DNA from 3 places in the Pseudoalteromonas sp. UCD-33C genome. Region 3 is predicted to be linked to each of the others. Evidence: predicted binding sites of a transcription regulator. Region 3 holds the regulator's gene; each other region holds the start of a gene.

Region 1 (6,519 bases), on a different contig from region 3:
CCAAAATAGAGTGCTTTGCGTTTGTGTGCAATGGCTAAAAATACCATCACTAAAGTAAGAAGCCCGAGCAAAGGCAGGGGCATTAATAATGAGCCAATGATCTTTTTAATTTCAAACATGTATCAACACTATTGTTTGTAACAGGTGCAGCTATGTTAGTTATTTTGCCTAGCTTTAGCGACCGTTATTTTGCTTACATGTATTTAAAAAGTGGCGATAAACTGGGTTATCTTTCATATTCTTTTTCATCGCTAAATACATAGGGCGAGTAAGGCCTAGTGCACCTAACGGAATAGACTTAATGAGCCCTTGGCTTTCATAAGGGGTGACTAGCCAGTCTGGTAATGCTGCAACCCCCATACCTGCACTCACTAATTGAAATATCAATAAGCCTTGGTCAACCGTTTTAAGCGTGCCATCAAAGCGTGCATTTTGAATAAAATGTTTAAAGATGTCTTGGCGCTCACGGGGAATAGGGTACGAAATAATTGTTTCGTTCTTTAAATCAAGGGCGGTGACATAGGCTTTTTTAGCCAACTCATGATCCGGTGCAACGATTAGTTTCAATTTAAAATCAAACAGGTGAGCATACTCAAGTTGATCGGGTTCACGAATATCAGAAGTCAGCACTAGATCTAATTCATCATTAATTAAATCTGGAATGGCGTCGTAACTAAAGCCGCGCTCGTAATCAATTTTAATATCAGGCCAAAAATTATTAAATTCTTTGATGGTTGGGAGCAACCAATGAAAGCAGGCATGACACTCAACGCTTAAACGTAAATTTGAGATTGGCTGGTTAAGGCTTTCTTTTAACCGACATTTTGTTGCCTCAACACGAGGTAATACTTCATTAGCAAGCTCCAGAAGTAGCATACCTTGCGGAGTAAAACGCACAGGCTGTGTTTTACGTTCGAACAGCTGGCAATCTAACTTATTCTCGAGATCTTTAATTTGATGCGATAAAGCCGATTGAGTTAAAAACAACTCACGGGCGGTATTGACCAAAGAGCCTGTTTCTTTAAGGGTCGCTATGGTTTTTAGGTGCTTTATATCAATCATCTTTAAAAAATCTCATGGAAAATGTGAGTCTAACTCAGATTACGAACATACTACGCCTTAGAATTTATTTTTTCAACGTCTAGACGTCTAAAATGTGCGGTTATTTTAACTGCTTTTTTACAATACGCCTTTTCATAAATAATTGACAGCGTTGTCATGTGTTTTTTTGTAGTTTAACTATGAAATTCCATGAATTTACCTCAAGTTGAAACTTGCAGTTTAAATCGTGATACAGCTTGCGATTAGTAATTTGATTTTTAATTAAAATTACTGAGAGTAGGGTTTAGTTATTTGCTAAGATATTATTTTTTAAGGTGTTATTATCTTCTATTAGGTGTAATGTGATTTTTTAAAGGAATGTTTGTGATACGTACCGTACTTTTACTCTGTGCATGCTGGGTTTTGCCTGTTTGCGCTGGCACTATTTACAGCCAGTTTCCAACAGAGATTGACCCGCATGGTCACTATGTTTTTTATTCACATGGTTTTATCGTCGAAGGGACAAACCCTAAGCCTGTTCACAAAACCTTTGGTGTTTATGACTTTATTGCAGTAAAAGAAGCACTAACAGATGAGAGCTATCATTTAATTGCCTATCACAGGCCAGAGGGCACTGAGCCATTTACGTTTGCGAAAAAGCTCGCTGTAGATGTTGAAGCATTGATCAGTGCCGGTGTTGCTGAGTCGAACATTAGTTTGGTTGGTTTTTCACGGGGCGGGGCATTGTCGATCATAGTAGCCAATGAACTTAAACGTACACATATCAACTTAATTATATTGGCAGGTTGTGCAGGCCTTATAAAAAATCACACATCAGTTAAGGCTTATGGCAAGGTGTATTCTATCTTTGAGCGCTCAGATAAGGTTGGCTCTTGCCAATTTTTAATTGATAGAAGTGACGTAACCAAGTTCGAAGAATTAAGCATTAATACAGGGCTCTCCCATGGCGCATTTTATAAACCAAAAGATGAGTGGCTGTTACCAATTAAGAAGTGGTTAAAGGATTAACTATGCCTTATATATTGCTCGTTTTGGTGATCAGTGTTTTGGGCGTGAGCTCCGTAAGCTATGCTGAGCCGTTTACTTTGCCACATACTAATACTGTGTTACTTAAAGATAAACATACCGAAAACGAATACCCCATTACGATTAAATTGCCACGCAGCTACCAAAAGCAAAACCAGAAGCGCTACCCAGTTGTTTACCTGTTAGATGCAAACTACAGTTTGCCAATTACCTCTGGTGCTAGTCGCTTTATGATGAATTCGGGGACTATAGAAGAGGTAATTATCGTTGCAGTAGGATATCAAAAAGGTGTATCAGGGCTTGATAGCCGTATTTATGACTATACGCCATTTGAAGATAAAAATTGGCAGCGTAAAACTGGCGGAGCAAGTCAGTATCTAAACTACCTAAAACATACTGTATTGCCTTATATTGAGGCCGACTTCAGAACAACCCAAAAAAGTACGTTAGTCGGTAACTCACTTGGCGGTTTATTTGCGGCTTATACCTTATTCACTGAGCCTTCGCTTTTTTCAAATTATATTATCGGCAGCCCTTCAGTGTGGTTTAAAGAAAACTCAATATTAGCTATGGCTGTAAAACCAGCTGCCAACACAACAAAAGTTTACATCGCAGTGGGAGAACTTGAAGAAAGCGAAGGTGAAAAAATGGTGTCGGGCGCAAGGCAATTAGCAGCTAAAATTAATAAACATAGCGGCGCGCTGGTTACAACAAATTTATTTGTTATCCCTCAGGCACGCCATGCAACTGCATTCCCAACAACGATTACCCAAGCCTTAGACTGGATTTACCAGGTTAATGGCAATTAAAGAGCGTGACACTTTTTATATTTTTTGCCGCTCCCACAAGGGCACTCGTCGTTACGGCCAATTTTAATATCTGCAACTGGCATTATATCACCATCTAAGTAACGCCATAGGCCATCTTCTTTAATAAAACGCGACTTTTCGTGTAACTCACAATACAAGTTTTGGTAAAAGTAATTAGCTTTAAATTCGACAAAACCTTCTTGATCATTATGTTCAGTATCTAAAACACTTAGCTTGGTAAAACGGCAGCTATTAGCAAAATCTTTAATTTCGCGAACAGGGTTAGCGGCTTGTTGGCTTTGTGCATAGGTACTGAATACATATTTCGCATCTTTCAGCGCGTAAGCACTAAAACGAGAACGCATAAGTTGCTCTGGGGTATCAGCTTGGCTTGCACCTGTATGAAAAGGCTGGCAGCAAAGCTCGTAAGTCGATTCGCTGCCACAAGGACAAAGGGAGTGTGTGAGTGATGTCATAACAACTTACCTAAAACTATAAATTGTTATTTTAACAAGCCTATTGTGGCTGCGGTACTAAATTGTTTAATTGAGCGCTTTTTGTAAAACAATAAAACTTAGCAGATGCCTGCTCAAGGTTTAAGTTCATCGAATCAAGTTGATGATTGTTTACAATATCTGTCCATGTGATCACAGCAGCAAAATTACCGTTATGTAATGCTGAACTAAGAACATACTCAAGATTAACTAAATGTTTTTGTCTGATCACAAGTAGTTTGCTGGTATCAATCGAACATGAATCTAGTAAGGCTTTACTAGGAACATGATCAGGAGCAATTAATAGTGTCCATCCATTTTGGCTATTGTAATGATGCAATACTTTTAATAGCTCAAAGGTTGCTGATATTTCGTCTTCAATTTGAATTAAATTAACAGACGCTTTGTCGTTATCTTGTTGGTAGCTTTTAACTGTTCTTAAGGTAATTGGCTGTAACATAACTTTCACTCACTGGTTGTTTATACAGTATGTGTATACAGTAGTTTATACAGTGTTTTTGCGCAAGTACTTTTTTGCTATTTTTTAACCAATTATTCAGTTTTATTTTAGTTAATATTATTTAATTGTTATTAAACAGTTGCTTATGGTTTTATTTTGAAGGTTGGAAAAGGTGAAAAATTTACCATTAAATCCATACAGTATTTTATACAGTACTGTGTAAACTGTTAAATTTTGATTCTATACAGGTGTTTTGCATAAAAAAGCCGGCATAATACCGGCTCTTTATCTTTGCAATTTTGCTATTTATCTAAGTAGGTATTTAAGAACTCAAGGTATGCATTTGAGGCTTTTATGCGGTTTTCTTTTTTAGTAAAACCATGGCCTTCATCATCGAATAATACATATTCAACAGGCACACCATTTGCCTTTACAGCGGCAACAAGTTCATCGCTTTCAACTTGTAAAACGCGTGGGTCGTTAGCACCTTGGATCACCATTAATGGCTTGGTGATGTTTTTAGCATGAAATAGTGGCGAAATGGCACGGTGACGTTCACCGTCTGTCGCTGGGTCGCCCATTTCATCATACAGTGCCTTTTTAAAGCTTTCCCACCATGGTGGAATCGAGTTTAAGGTTCTAACCCAGTTTGTTACACCAAATATATTAATACCTACTTTGAACTCTTCTGGTTCAAAGGCAAGTGCTGCGGCGGTCATAAAGCCACCGTAGCTGCCCCCCATAATGCCAATTTTATCTGCATCAACCCAATCTAGGCTTTGTAGGTGTTTTTTACCGTAAACAATATCTTGTAAATCGTCAGTGCCATGTTTTTTATCATCTAAATGGAAGAACGTTTTACCATAGCCTGAGCTGCCACGGTTATTAACTGCAAAAATGGCATAACCATGATTGACTAGATGCTGCTGCATTGCACTATATCCTGTGCGACTTTGGCCGCCAGGACCGCCGTGCACCCAAACTAAAGCTGGTACTTTGTTGTTGCTATTAGCTTGCTTAGGCTTATATAAAACCCCAGGGATCTCTAAACCATCAAAGCTTTTAAAGCGCACAATTGTGCTTTCAACCAAGTCATTTTGATCAATTGCTTCACTTAATGTGTTGGTTAATTGTTTAGCTTTTGATTCACCGAGTTGCCACACAAATAGGTTACTTGGCGAGGTATCTGAATTTAAATAAAACGCCATGGTCTTTTCATCAGCTGAAAAGTTCACACCACGTAAGTTACCAGCAGGCAGCGATGGCATGGCAATACCTTTACCTGTGGTGGTATCAATTATCGACACTTTAGTGCTTGCGTCAGCATTAACACCGCTTACTTGATAACGGCCAGATTTAGAGAAGTAAATAAAACTCACATCCCACTCATCTTTGAGGGCAGGGCTGTGCTCGCCGGTCGTTAAGTCATAGCGCCACACCTCTGCAAATTCACCTTTGGCATCGGTTGAGTAATATAATGATTTACTGTCTCTTGAGAAGGTTTCAGGGCCATATTTTGCGTCGTCATCATGACGGGTAATGAGTTCTGGTTTCAGTGTTTTCTTACGCGTATCGAGAATAAAAACATCGCTGTCTTTGTTCGAATTGTTTTTCGATAAAGCAATAAAGCGGCCGTCAGGGCTGATTACGCCGACATCTAGCCCCATAGTATTTTGGTAAACAGGCGTTACTTCATAGCTGTTAGCATCAACACGATATAGGTCCATAAACTTAGCATCACGCTGATTGCTGGTTATAAAAAAGTGTTTACCGTCTTCTGTGAAGCCTGCAAATCCTGCACGGGTTTCTTCACCTGGCGTAAGATCTTTAACTGTGCCATCTGTTTCGCGAACATAGATGTGATAACGCTCGTTACCGCCTGAGTCTTTAGTAAATAGTACGCGCTCATCTTTAGGAAAATAAGCCACAGCATAAGTACTGTCTTCAAAGTCTGTTAAGCGGGTTTTTTGGGCGGTTTTTATATCTACTTCATAAAGGCTATAAATGCCGCTTTCGTCACTGCTAACGAGTATTTTGTCGCCTTTCGGTGAAAAGCTGCTGCCCATAATTGAGGTTGTATCAAAAAAGGTTTCAGCGTCGTACTGTTTAACAGTTTGGCTTTGTTGCACGCTTTCGGTGCTACTTGTTGATGGGGTTGATTGAGAACATCCTGCCAGTGCAAGGCTAAGCGCGCATGCAACGGCAGCTAGTTGAAAACTCGGTTTCATTGTAATTATTCCTTGTTAATTTTTCGTTATCAAGTGTTGCCTGTTCATAATCTAAACGCAAGTTTTACCCGTTCGATATTTGTTACAAATCATGTAAATAAATAGGGACATGAGTGTGCTACTATTTTTTCATTATTAAAGGAATAAACATGATTGAAATTAATAACCTCAATAAGCGCTTTGCTTCAGCCTACGTTTTTAAAAACTACAGTAAGCTATTACAAAGTAAACGAGTTTGTTTACAGGCAGCGAATGGCAAAGGAAAAACAACATTACTGATGATGCTAGCTGGCCTTGAAAAGCCACAATCAGGGCAGGTTCTATATAATAATGAAGCATTAAAATCGCCGCAAAGTGATGTTTCAATTGCTAGCGATCGTATTGCTCTGCCAGATTTTTTAACTGCGCGGCAAATTATTGAACTTAGTTGCAAGGCGTTA
Region 2 (6,519 bases), on a different contig from region 3:
CGTGTTTACACAGAAAAGGCGAATGACTCAATCACCATTCCAGATTACTTCGCGAACCGCTTTGATGATAATAAAAATATTCTGCGTGTGATCTCTGCGATTGTAATCATTGTTTTCTTCACCTTGTATACCTCGTCAGGTGTTGTTGCAGGCGGCAAGTTGTTCGAAAACTCATTTAATATGAGCTACGAAATGGGTCTGTACATCACAACCGGTGTCGTCGTGTTATATACCTTGTTTGGTGGCTTCTTAGCAGTGAGCCTGACTGACTTTGTACAAGGCTGTATCATGTTTATCTCGTTGCTGGCTGTGCCAATTGCAACGTTTACCATGCTTGATCAGCCAGTTATGGATACACTTGCAAATGCACGCTATGACTTATTATTAAGCTCACCAAAAGAATCAGAAATTCATGCACTTAATATGATGGATTGGTTTGCAGGTGGTTCAACGATAGCGATTATTTCTGCAATGGCATGGGGCCTTGGTTATTTTGGTCAACCACATATTATTGTGCGTTTTATGTCTGTGCGCTCTGTGAAAGATATGCCGACTATGCGCCGTGTGGGTATGTCGTGGATGACGCTTTCAGCTATTGGTGCTGTGCTAACAGGTCTATTTGGTGCTGCTTATATGCTTGAAAACCAAATGCCAATTGATGATAAAGAAACGATTTTCCTAGTGTTGTCTGAGCTTATCTTCCATCCTTTAATTGCTGGCTTCTTATTGGCAGCTATTTTAGCGGCGATTATGAGTACTATTTCATCACAGTTATTAGTTTGTTCAAGCTCACTAACCGAAGATTTTTATAAGATTTACTTAAACCGTAGTGCATCTCAAAAAGAGCTGGTTTTAGTAGGTCGTATTAGTGTTATTTTGGTGGCTCTATTTGCTATTTACTTAGCCTATGACCGCGATAGCTCTATCTTAGATTTAGTGAGTAATGCATGGGCAGGTTTTGGTGCTGCATTTGGTCCACTCGTATTACTGAGCCTTTACTGGAAGCGCATGAACTTACAAGGCGCTATTAGTGGTATGGTTGTTGGTGCTGCAACAGTACTATTTTGGATTTACGCGCCAATTACAATTGATGGCCAAGCATTAAGTGCAATCATTTATGAGATTGTCCCAGGCTTTATTTTATCAACAATTGCTATTGTTGTTGTTAGCCTTACAACTGCTGAGCCGAAAAAAGAAATTACAGACTTATTTGATGAAGTTGAGTCGTCACTGTAGTTTTTGATTCAACACAAAAAAGGGCAACATCTGTTGCCCTTTTTTATGATCTAAATTTGCGTTTAGCTTGCCGCTTTTTCTTTTATATCAGCAACGTTGTCGTCTGACTTTGCTTTTTTAGGCTTAGCTGGGGCGTCTTTTGCACCTTTAAGTACCGCCATAAATTGGTCTTTTTCTTTTGCCATTTCAAGCGCCAGTGACTCAATTTGTTGCTCGCTTAATGGTACATCAACTTTTTCAAGCATTAGTTCTAATGACTCAGCAATGTCGAGCATTTTGTCATACGCATCAGCTTCTTTCTTAGTAGTAAACGTCATGCGCTCGACTCCGTTTCTTTCTACAACATATTTAACAACAACAGCCATGATTTCTCCTGCATTTAAGCGTGGCATTTGCAGCGTAATACCGCCACTTTGATTACTGTTTTTATATACAGTAATGCTTCGGGGCTTACTTTGCAAGTAACTTGAGAAAAATTTTATTCAGCAAATTTGACAATAATAGGGACATTAGCTTTATTTAAATTGTTACCCAAAGTTAAACACAAGCGATGGAGTGAGTGTTGGGTAATAGCTAACTACCTGTCCAAGATGGACATCATGGAGGAAATTATGAAATTACTATCAAGTATTTTACTTGCCACAAGCATTGCGTTACTACCTGCTACATCGGCATTCGCCGTTAAACCAACCGAAGCAACACAAGTTAAAATGCAAAAGCTCAGTATAAACAAAGCTAGCATAGATCAACTTACTCAATTACCGGGTATTGGAGAGTCAAAAGCCAAAGCGATTGTTGAGCACCGTAAAAAGCAAGGTCCGTTTAAGTCGGTAGAGCAATTAAAAGAAGTAAAAGGAATTGGCGATAAGCTATTTGCTAAACTTGAGGGGAAAATTACATTATAAATAGCGGGCTATATACCTAAACAGGGCGTTATTCGCCCTGTTTAAATTCATCGATAGCTTTGTCTAAATGCGCTAATGCGAACATGTTTTCGATAGGTGTTGTGATGAGTGGGTAACTTAAGCCCGCTAACAATAACCAAGGAATAAGCATCCAGCCTTCAAAGTAGGCCAAGCCTAAAAATAATGGTGCTAAAAAGGCAAGCTTACATACTGATAAAATGATCTTTTTGCTTGAGCTTAAATGAGCCAAAGCAAGGGCAATAATTTGCTGGCGTTGCCTTACTTTAAAGCTTTTTAAAGCAGGGATTTGGCTAGTAAAAAAATAAATCATTATAGCGACTTTTTGCTCACTAATCGGCTAACTAAAACAGCCACAAATACCACTGAAAATGCTGCAAAAATCACTTCCATCCATGCTGGCATACTCATAGAAGCAAACTGCCAATCGATATTTCCGCAATCACCAGTAGCGGCAAAGAAGCTAGGGATCCATTCATGCAAAGGCATAAAACTTGGGAAGTTAGGTTCAAATGCACAGCTAAATGCAAAAGGGTCAGTATTGTTTTGCATTGCAATGTGTTCTTTGGCAATAAAGTAACCCCAAATTGCAGAGACACCCCAAGTGGCAAATGCGACTAAGCGAACAACCATATTTTGTGGGTTAATTGCACCAATCACACCCGCTGCAAGTAAGCCTAAAACAGCAGTACGTTGATATATACACATGATGCATGGCTCAAGGCCCATGTTGTATTGAAAAAATAACGCAGTGATTTCAAATGCGAGTGAAATAACGGCTAATAATAACCAAGGTGTTCTTTTAGTTGCTAATTCTGCTAACCAATTCATGAAAGTTCCAATTTCAAATTGTTTTCAAGATTATGCTTAGACAGGGCAGTAGGTGCAAGTATCTAAGATGAAATTATACGAAAAAGGAGCCGACTGGCTCCTTTTTATTAATCATATCTAGGCTGGCTGTTACACACTAACAGCTTGCAAAGACTCACTTTGATAGCAGCCTAATACACGGGTGTATTGGGTGTGTTCTTTTAGCTCTTCAAGCGCTTGCTTAACATGTAAGTCATCAAGGTTTGCTTCAAGGTCAACATAAAACACCTCTTCCCATGGGTTTCCAGGTACTGGGCGAGATTCCAATTTTACTAGGTTAATTTGATGTTGTTTAAAAATCATCAAGGCATCAGCCAATGAACCCGCTTGTTGTTTGGTCGCCATAATCAAACTGGTTTTTGTTGGAATTTGCTTAGATACTTGCAACGGGTTACGCGCGACGACAATGAAGCGGCTATGGTTTTCGCTTTGGTTTGCAAGGCCTGATTTAACGACTTCTAACCCTACATTTTTACCTGCTTGTGCTGAGCCGATAGCGGCGCTGTTTGTAGTTTCAACCGCTGATTGTAATGCATGGAAGGTTGAGTCACAGGTTTCATGTTGAATATCACCTAAACCCTGAATGAAGCGGCTACATTGAGCAAAAGGCTGTGGGTGAGCAAAGATTTTATTAATGTGAGAAAGCTCAGTACCTGGCATTGCTAATAAACAATGCTCAACGCTGTGAGTGACCTCACCGACAATTGATACTTGTGCATGTTGTAATAAATCGAACACTTCATTGATACTACCTGAGCTGGTGTTTTCAATTGGCAGTAAGCCGAAATCAGCTTGGCCACTTTCAACTTTGCCAGTGATTTGATCAAAGCTCGAACAGCCCATCTCAATCAGCTTACCTGGGCGACGGCTAAAATATTTATGGCAGGCTAATTGGCTATAAGAGCCTTGACCACCTAAGTAAGCAACACGATGACTTTCGCTCATTGCTTCAGGGTTTAGATTCTTTTGTAGCATTGCTTGTTGATTCAAAACAGAATCTTCAAGAATAGTTTGGAACACATTATTGATGTAGTACGCATCTAGACCTAGCGACTTACCATAATTAATAAGCTTTTCGAGTAATGCTTGTTCGCGGGCTTCATCGCGAATTGGTTTGTTATTGGCAATTTTATATTCAACTACGCTGTGGCTAATACGGCGTCTTTTAGCCAGTAACACCAATAAGTCGGAATCTATTTCATTAATATCGTGTCGTAACGCATTTAATGTATCAATGCTCATGTTGGTTTCCTCATTCCAAAACAGTGCACAAACAAAAAAGCCTCCCAAGTGGGAGGCTTTAGCTATTCGGTGAATTTATCTCGCAAACAGTTAAGCCTCCTCTATCTAAAGAAGCTAAAAAACGAAAAATAAGTGCGAGAGATAATTTGTTTCATTGAACTAATGTAAAAACACTTGTATGTAAAGTCAACTGCCTATCGCAGCTAATTTAGAAAACATCGGTGTTTACTCAGAAAATTCATTTATATTTATAAAAAATTTATAAATATAAAAATGAATCTGGTATATTTGTTTTTGCACAATAAATAATAACAATTATTAATAAGGTAGTCCTGTGGTGTATCGACGACCGCCATCACGTTTTGGTGTAAATTCATTAAGTATGAAATTGTCGCTGCTGATTTCTGCGATTTGTTTGATTGCAGGTATATGTGCTGCGGCTTTGATGCTTAAATCTGAAGAAAAACAGCTTGTGTTTGAAGAGCACGAACTTTTAAAGCACTCTAGTGAACGCTTGAGTCGTCAATTTAACCGCTTGATCAAAACCAAAATCAATATTGCTGAGCAGGCTAATAACGTCGTAAGCAGCCAGCTCCTTCACAACGAATCGCATTTACAAAGTAAACGCAGCGCAGAACTCAAATTTGCCCTCGATGGCAGTATCCGTAGTACCTCAGAAGATGGCTTATCGGCTGCGTTTCTCCCTCAAGATAAATATTCTGAATTTTATAAACAGCTTATAAACGATTCTGAATCGCTATGGAAAATCGTTTCACCGACCTTAATTCAAGATTTCTTTAATTTTTACCTTGTCACCAAAGACAACTTTATTCGTATCGCACCACCTAACTGGGCACTCAATGTACCTGGTAGTTTTGATTTTACTAAAGGCGAAACCTTCAATTACGCTCAGGCAGCAACTAACCCAAGCCGAGAAGCGGTGTGGTCAAAAGTGTATTACGACACTATATGGCATAAGTGGGTGGTGAGTGTGCTTGTGCCAATCTACCTTGATAACGAATTTTTTGGTGTCACGGGCAGTGATATCGCGCTTGAGACCTTATTGGCACAGTTGCCTATCGGTGACCGTGAGCAGCATCTGTTAGTGTTTGATGCAAAAGGTCAGCTGTTAGCTCACCCTGATTTAGATAAAACCACGCTTGAGCAATATGGTCGTGAAGGTAAAAAATTACTCACCGAAGATTTTGTAAACCCTGATCTGCAAAAACTAGTGTCTGAAACCATTCGTTTAAAGTTACCTGAGTCGGCAAATTCATTCGTACAAGATGGTGAAACACATATTATCAATATTCGTAAAGTCGAGAACCTAAACTGGTATATTGGAATTTATAAAAAGCGCTCGTCTGCACTTTCTGCGCTTGAAGAGTTAAAAGTAAAATTCTTCGGCTTGTTTATCTTGTACGCTATTTTAGTTGCCTTATTATTGCATCAAGCACTTTATCAACTAGTACTGCGTCGCATTCACTCGTTAGTTAATGCGGTAGTTAGTTTTGGCAAAGGGCAATTACAAACTGAGTTTCCAAAGGCTAATAAAGATGAAATTGGCACGCTAAATGGCTCGTTTAGAGACATGGCTATTGAAATTCGTAAGTTGATCGATGGTTTAAACCAGCGCATTAGTGAAAAAGAAATAGCTGAAAAAGCGGCGAATCGTTTATCTAAAGCTGTGGCTTTCTCTGGTACCGGTGTGGTGATCACCAATCAAGACTTTGAGATCAAATACGTGAATCCGAAAATGGTTGAAATGACCGGTTTTGAGGAGCGTCACTTTATTGGCTCGCCGCTGCTGAATATCATTTCACAAGAAATGGCGATTTTAGTCGATGATATTGATATCGATTTGCGTAGCCGTAATTATTGGCGCGGGGATACCTTATTACAAGGGAATGAACGCCAATCAGTTTGGGTTTCGTTAAGTATTTCACCAATTCGTGAAGATGGTGGTGAGATCACAAGTTACGTGGCATCAGCTCAAGATATTTCGTTTGTAAAAGAAAGCCAGCGTAAGATGGAGCAATTGGCTTACTTTGATACCTTAACGGGGCTTGCTAACCGTACTTTCTTCAGAATGCAGCTGCGTAAATCAATGGCACTGGCTGAACGTGGTCATTATGCATTTGCCTTATTCTATTTTGACTTAGATGAATTTAAACGTATCAACGATACACTAGGGCATGATGCTGGGGATCAGTTATTAGTAGAAGTGGCTAACCGTTTGAAAAAGCGT
Region 3 (6,519 bases):
GCTATATTTAATCCCCTCGATTTGCTCGAATTGCGCTGTTATTTTATCAATTGAAGCAGGGTAGTCCGACAATAAAAATGGGCTACTTAAACTGCGATTAGCCAGATGCTTACCATGCACTTTTTCAAGTGGTAATGAGCTCATTACCAGCCCACCTAAGAGCCAAAAAAAGATCTGCAAAGCAAGTAAGTAGCCAAGCCATTTATGCCCTTTACGAGCATACTTAAACAGGCGTTTATTCATTATTACCCCGTTATTATTGTTATGTGGGCGCTATTTTAGGTTGTTTAGCTAGATTGCCAATGCGGCATAATGTCGCATTAACTGTATTCTAGATTTGGTATATATACAAAACTGAGTTAAAGTTTCAGTCGATATAAATAGAGGGTAAAAACGAGAGTATGTCGGAAATTCAATTTTTAAATGTAGATCTGGAGCTTGAATCAAAGCACGATATTAGTGCGCTTGTTGCTGATTTGAAGAAAAACGCCATGGTTTTACATTATGACCAAGATGAATACCGCCAACTAGCACGTATTGAAGCAACCGCAGATATCAGCTCTCCTGATAAAGCAATTAACCAGCTTTGCGAGCTTATTGAGTCTTGCTCGCGCAATGCATTAAAACAGTGGTTATCGTGCTCAAAGCGTACATTTGATATAGGCTTTGAATCAGGTAATTCGCCTAAATGCTTTAACCAACCCCTGCATGCCGATACCTTGTTACGTATCTCTGCAATTGGCGCAGGGATTGAAATTACTATTTATCCTGTCGAAAAATAGCCTGAATTTATCGCTCTACAACAGCTGCGGTCATTCTTGATACGCAGCAAAGCTCTCCTGCGGCATTGGTAATTTTAATATCCCAAACAGAAGTTCGCTTACCTAAATGCAGCGGTCTAGCAGTTGCTGTTAACGTTCCTTTGCGTGACGCTTTCATGTGGTTGGCATTAATTTCTTGGCCAACAGCATAAAACTTATTGAAATCAACCACGAAATTGGCTGCATAGCTTGCCACTGTCTCTGCTAATACAACGTTTGCTCCGCCATGGACCATGCCCATAGGGTTATGATGCTCAGGAATAGCAGGCATGGTTGCCATTAAATAATCATCGCCAATTTCAGTTACCTCAATGCCCATAGTTTTCATTAAAGTGCCTTGACCGGTAATCCCTTGTTCAAGCTCTTTGCAAAGCTCTAACGTGATTGGTTGGTGCCAAATACTCATTGTGTTTCCTTAGCCTGCTAATTAAAGCTAATACCTTATGGCATCTTTCGGTGTGGTTCAATGTTAGTTTTGTAGCAATATGATGGGGTTAATTTAAATTTGCGATTTTCAAATAACTGTATATACTCACAGTTAAATGTACTGTATGGAAAACCAGTTGTATGCGCCCATTAACTAAACGCCAATCGCAAATTTTAGAACTAATTAAAGTCTTTATTAAAGATACAGGCATGCCACCTACGCGTGCTGAAATAGCTCAAACATTGGGTTTTAAAAGTGCCAACGCTGCTGAAGAACACCTAAAAGCACTGGCAAAAAAAGGCATGATCAAAATGAAGCCTGGGGCGAGTCGCGGTATTCAGTTAATTGAAGAAGATGAGCCAGAGCAGTTAGGCTTACCTTTAATTGGCCGTGTTGCAGCCGGTGAACCTATTTTGGCTCAAGAGCATGTTGAAAGTCACTGCCAAGTTGATCCTTCATTATTTAAACCTGCTGCCGATTTCTTACTGCGTGTAAATGGTATGAGTATGAAAGACATTGGTATTATGGATGGCGATTTGCTTGCAGTACACAGAACGCAAGTTGCTGAAAACGGGCAAGTAGTTGTAGCTCGAGTCGATGAAGATGTAACAGTTAAGCGTCTAGAAAAAGCGGGTCGCAAAGTACTTTTACACGCTGAGAACGAAGAGTTTTCGCCTATTGAGGTTGACCTTGAGCATGAGTCGTTCAACATCGAGGGGTTAGCGGTAGGTGTTATTCGTAACGCTGACTGGATGTAAGCGTTCCCAATTTGGTGCATTAAATTGACTCAATTTGGTGCGCCACTGAAATTTTACTACTTAATTAGGATTTGTGAATCCTTACTCTTCATTTAAAGCCTTATATAGCGCAGTTTTCCTCTCTTTTTACATTTCGTACTTACTCCTAAACATTAAATAACGCGCTGATTATAGTTGTTATTTCTGCACCAAAATAAACATTTATTATCATTAAAACTTGCTTATTGGTCATTTTTTAACTAATTGGTTAATACACTGTATTAACACCTAATTAATAAAAAGACACAAAAATGTGCGAGGTGTTAGTCAAGGGGCCGGTATCATAAGTGGGTCAAAATGATACGTAGTCGCTCTGAACAATAAGAAAAACGAATGGGCACCTTGTTGTATCGCCTTTTCGCTTTGCGTCTTGCAATAGCATCTAAAGGAGCCGTCACATGGGTAAACTGCGTTACGCCTTGTGGCTTATATTGTTTGCACTTCCTGAGCTTGCATTGGCAAATAGCCAATACAATATGCGTAAAGGGGTGACCGATATAAGTAATAATGTTTATGAGTTACACATGACGATATTTATTATCTGCTGTGTAATCGGCATCATCGTATTTGCGGTGATGTTTTGGGCTTTAATACACCACCGTAAATCCAAAGGGGCCAAGCCTGCCCAATTTCATGAAAGTACAAAAGTTGAAATACTTTGGACTGCCATTCCATTTGTCATCTTAATCGCCATGGCTGTGCCTGCCACAAAAACCTTAATTGCCATGGAAGATGCTTCTAAAGCCGATATCACCATTAAAGTGACTGGCTCACAATGGAAGTGGCATTACGAGTACATGGGTGAAGACATTGCTTATTACTCGATTCTATCTACTCCTAAAGATCAAATAGACAACCAAGCAGAGAAAACTGAGCATTATTTGCTTGAAGTAGATAAACCGCTAGTACTTCCTATCAATAAAAAAGTTCGCTTTTTAATGACCTCAGACGATGTAATTCATTCATGGTGGGTGCCTGATTTTGCGGTTAAAAAGGATGCAAATCCTGGGTTTATCAATGAAGCGTGGACACGTATTAACGAGCCAGGAGTATACCGTGGTCAATGTGCTGAGTTATGCGGTAAAGATCATGGCTTTATGCCTGTTGTGGTGAAAGCCTTACCTGAAGATGAATTTGCTAATTGGCTTGCAGATGCCAAGCAAGAAAAAGCCAATGCGGCCGCAGCAGATGCTGCTTTGCTTGATCAAACATTACCGAAAGAAGAGCTTATGGTCTTAGGTGAGCAAGTGTATATGGCAAGCTGTGCTGCATGTCACCAACCTACCGGTATGGGCCTACCAGGCGTATTTCCAGCACTTAAAGGCAGCCCGATTGTATTAGGTGATGTAAAAGATCACATAGATATCGTGTTACACGGTAAGCCTGGCACAGCAATGCAAGCGTTTGATAAACAGCTTTCAATTAAGCAACTTGCTGCGGTTATTACTTATAAGCGAAACGCGTGGGGTAATGATACCGGCGATGTTATCCAACCGAGTCAAATTCAAGCCGCGATTGATGCAGCAGCGGAGGCGAACTAATGAGTAATGTTATTAACGAGCAAGCAACTGGGCATGCGCATCACGACCATCACCATCCTGCGAAAGGTTTTAAGCGTTGGCTTTACACCACCAATCATAAAGACATCGGGAGTTTATACCTGATTTTTTCACTCACCATGTTTTTAATTGGTGGAGCCATGGCAATGGTGATCCGTGCTGAACTCTTTCAGCCTGGATTACAGCTAGTCGACCCGCACTTTTTTAACCAAATGACCACAGTACATGGTTTGATTATGGTGTTTGGTGCCGTTATGCCCGCGTTCACTGGGCTTGCAAACTGGATGGTGCCTATGATGATAGGCGCACCAGACATGGCCTTACCACGTATGAATAACTGGAGCTTTTGGATATTGCCGTTTGCATTTTTAATTCTATTGGCTTCGTTACTTATGCCTGGTGGTGGTCCTGCGTTTGGTTGGACTTTTTACGCACCACTATCAACAACTTACAGCAACGATAACACTGCACTTTTTGTGTTTGCCGTACATATCATGGGTATCAGCTCAATTATGGGGGCGATTAACGTTATCGTGACTATCGTCAACTTAAGAGCGCCAGGTATGACGTGGATGAAGCTGCCGCTATTTGTTTGGACATGGTTAATCACTGCATTCTTGTTAATTGCTGTTATGCCTGTCCTAGCAGGGGCAGTCACTATGGTGTTGACCGATAAATACTTCGCAACCAGCTTTTTTGATGCAGCCGGTGGGGGCGACCCTGTGATGTTCCAGCACATTTTCTGGTTCTTCGGTCACCCCGAAGTGTACATCATGATTTTGCCGGCCTTTGGCATTATATCGACTATCGTACCGACCTTCTCGCGCAAAAAGCTATTTGGCTATGCGTCTATGGTGTATGCAACTTCATCGATTGCGCTGCTAAGTTTTATCGTTTGGGCACATCATATGTTTACCACAGGGATGCCTGTGGCAGGCGAGTTGTTTTTCATGTACGCCACCATGCTTATCTCGGTACCAACGGGCGTTAAAGTGTTTAACTGGGTGGCCACCATGTGGCGCGGTTCGATTAGCTTCGAAATTCCGATGATGTTTGCCATCGCCTTTATTGTGTTATTCACCTTAGGTGGTTTCTCTGGCTTGATGCTTGCGATTACACCAGCAGATTTTCAGTATCACGATACCTATTTTGTGGTGGCTCACTTCCATTATGTGCTTGTGACGGGGGCTGTGTTCTCAATTATGGCGGGAGCCTATTATTGGTTACCGAAATGGACTGGCAACATGTACAACGAAACGCTGGCGAAATGGCATTTTTGGTTATCGCTAATCAGTGTCAACGTGTTGTTCTTCCCTATGCACTTTGTTGGCCTTGCTGGTATGCCGCGTCGTATTCCTGACTATGCTCTGCAATTCGCTGACTTTAACGCCATTATCAGTATTGGTGGTTTTGCATTTGGCTTATCGCAACTGTTGTTTGTATTGGTGGTATTTAAATGTGCTCGAGGTGGCGAAAAGGCACCTGCCAAAGTATGGGATGGAGCTGAAGGTTTAGAGTGGGAAGTCGATTCTCCAGCGCCTTATCACACCTTTGAAACACCGCCGGAGATTAAGTAATGAACCATGCACCTTTGCTAAAAAAACTGCTGATTACATGCTTGCTCATGTTCGCATTTGCTTTTGCAATGGTGCCGCTTTACGACGTGTTTTGCGACGTTACAGGGTTGAATGGTAAGCCATCATTAGAAAAAGCGAGCGCGAGTGAATCAATAAATACACAGCGCCAAGTTGATGTCAGCTTTACCACTCACGCCCAAAGCGGCGCGCCATTTAAGGTGCAGTCTGAGCAATACAGCGTGGCGGTACAACCTGGTGCCATGCGTGAAGTTAAATTCTCAGCAAAGAACACCAGTAATGAAGACAAAGTCATGCAAGCAATTCCATCAGTATCACCGGGTAAAGCGGCAAAGTACTTACATAAAATCGCCTGTTTTTGCTTTGATCAGCAGCCAATGAAAGCCGGTGAAGAAATGGAATTTACCTTGTTGTTTTATGTTGATACTGAGTTACCCGACGATGTTGAGGAACTGACGTTGTCGTATACCGTGTTTGATATTAGCGGGCATGTTGTGGCTAAAAACGATTAAAAGCCGCCAAGCTAATTGCTAATTGGGAGCAAACAAAATGAATCAAAATTATGAAAAATACTATGTTCCAGCCGAGAGTCCTTGGCCAATAGTTGGTGCCATCGCGATGTTTTTAATTGCTGTTGGTGCTGGCTTAACTGTGATGCAAGTAAGTGGTGAGGGCAGTAGTGGCCAGTATGTCTTGTATCTAGGCATTGCCATATTAATTTATATGGTTTTTAGCTGGTTTAGAAACGTTATTGAAGAGTCTCATAAAGGACTTTACTCAGCACAAATGGACCGCTCATTCAGACAAGGTATGAGCTGGTTCATATTCTCTGAGGTTATGTTCTTTATGGCGTTTTTTGGCGCTCTTTTTTACGCACGTATGATTTCGGTGCCTTGGCTCGGTGGCGCTGGTAATAATGCTATGACCAACGAAGTACTCTGGCCAACCTTTGAAGCCGTATGGCCGCTATTAACTACGCCAGCGGGCGAGACCACACAGGCTATGGGCTGGCAAGGTCTACCTCTGATCAACACGCTTATTCTGCTTACCTCATCGGTCACAATTCACTTTGCTCATGTTGCGATAGAAAACAATAAGCGCGGCGCTCTAAAGGTATTTTTATCTTTAACTGTGCTACTAGGTGTGATTTTCCTTGGCTTACAAGTATACGAGTATATGCATGCATACCAAGATTTAGGCTTGACCTTAGATGCGGGTGTTTATGGGAATACCTTTTTCTTGTTAACGGGCTTTCACGGTATGCACGTGACATTAGGCACCATTATTTTATTTGTGGTGCTACTTAGAATTTTTAAAGGC

The links. The regulator LexA, encoded in region 3, represses DNA repair genes until DNA is damaged. The targets are predictions, from matches to a motif close to TACTGTATNNNNATACAGTA.
Region 1: the regulator LexA is predicted to act here: its motif matches at 3,875-3,894, upstream of AOG26_RS06725 (SulA-like leucine-rich domain-containing protein).
Region 2: the regulator LexA is predicted to act here: its motif matches at 1,655-1,674, upstream of AOG26_RS08900 (YebG family protein).

What each region holds. Positions count from the first base shown of each region.
Region 1 covers NZ_LJTB01000002.1:776,570-783,088, reverse strand. Annotated here, with positions in the region: gene AOG26_RS06750 (YdcF family protein) at 1-119, opposite strand, end outside; gene AOG26_RS06745 (LysR substrate-binding domain-containing protein) at 175-1,062, opposite strand; gene AOG26_RS06740 (alpha/beta hydrolase) at 1,426-2,070, shown strand; gene AOG26_RS06735 (alpha/beta hydrolase) at 2,073-2,897, shown strand; gene AOG26_RS06730 (YchJ family protein) at 2,894-3,373, opposite strand; gene AOG26_RS06725 (SulA-like leucine-rich domain-containing protein) at 3,414-3,851, opposite strand; gene AOG26_RS06720 (S9 family peptidase) at 4,154-6,079, opposite strand; gene AOG26_RS06715 (ABC transporter ATP-binding protein) at 6,229-6,519, shown strand, end outside.
Region 2 covers NZ_LJTB01000003.1:177,725-184,243, reverse strand. Annotated here, with positions in the region: gene putP (sodium/proline symporter PutP) at 1-1,236, shown strand, start outside; gene AOG26_RS08900 (YebG family protein) at 1,299-1,601, opposite strand; gene AOG26_RS08895 (ComEA family DNA-binding protein) at 1,848-2,141, shown strand; gene AOG26_RS08890 (DUF6170 family protein) at 2,170-2,472, opposite strand; gene dsbB (disulfide bond formation protein DsbB) at 2,472-2,990, opposite strand; gene AOG26_RS08880 (chorismate mutase) at 3,120-4,271, opposite strand; gene AOG26_RS08875 (bifunctional diguanylate cyclase/phosphodiesterase) at 4,606-6,519, shown strand, end outside.
Region 3 covers NZ_LJTB01000006.1:88,042-94,560, reverse strand. Annotated here, with positions in the region: gene AOG26_RS13045 (hypothetical protein) at 1-243, opposite strand, end outside; gene AOG26_RS13040 (hypothetical protein) at 402-782, shown strand; gene AOG26_RS13035 (PaaI family thioesterase) at 790-1,227, opposite strand; gene lexA (transcriptional repressor LexA) at 1,389-2,006, shown strand; gene coxB (cytochrome c oxidase subunit II) at 2,444-3,586, shown strand; gene ctaD (cytochrome c oxidase subunit I) at 3,586-5,181, shown strand; gene AOG26_RS13015 (cytochrome c oxidase assembly protein) at 5,181-5,711, shown strand; gene AOG26_RS13010 (cytochrome c oxidase subunit 3) at 5,749-6,519, shown strand, end outside.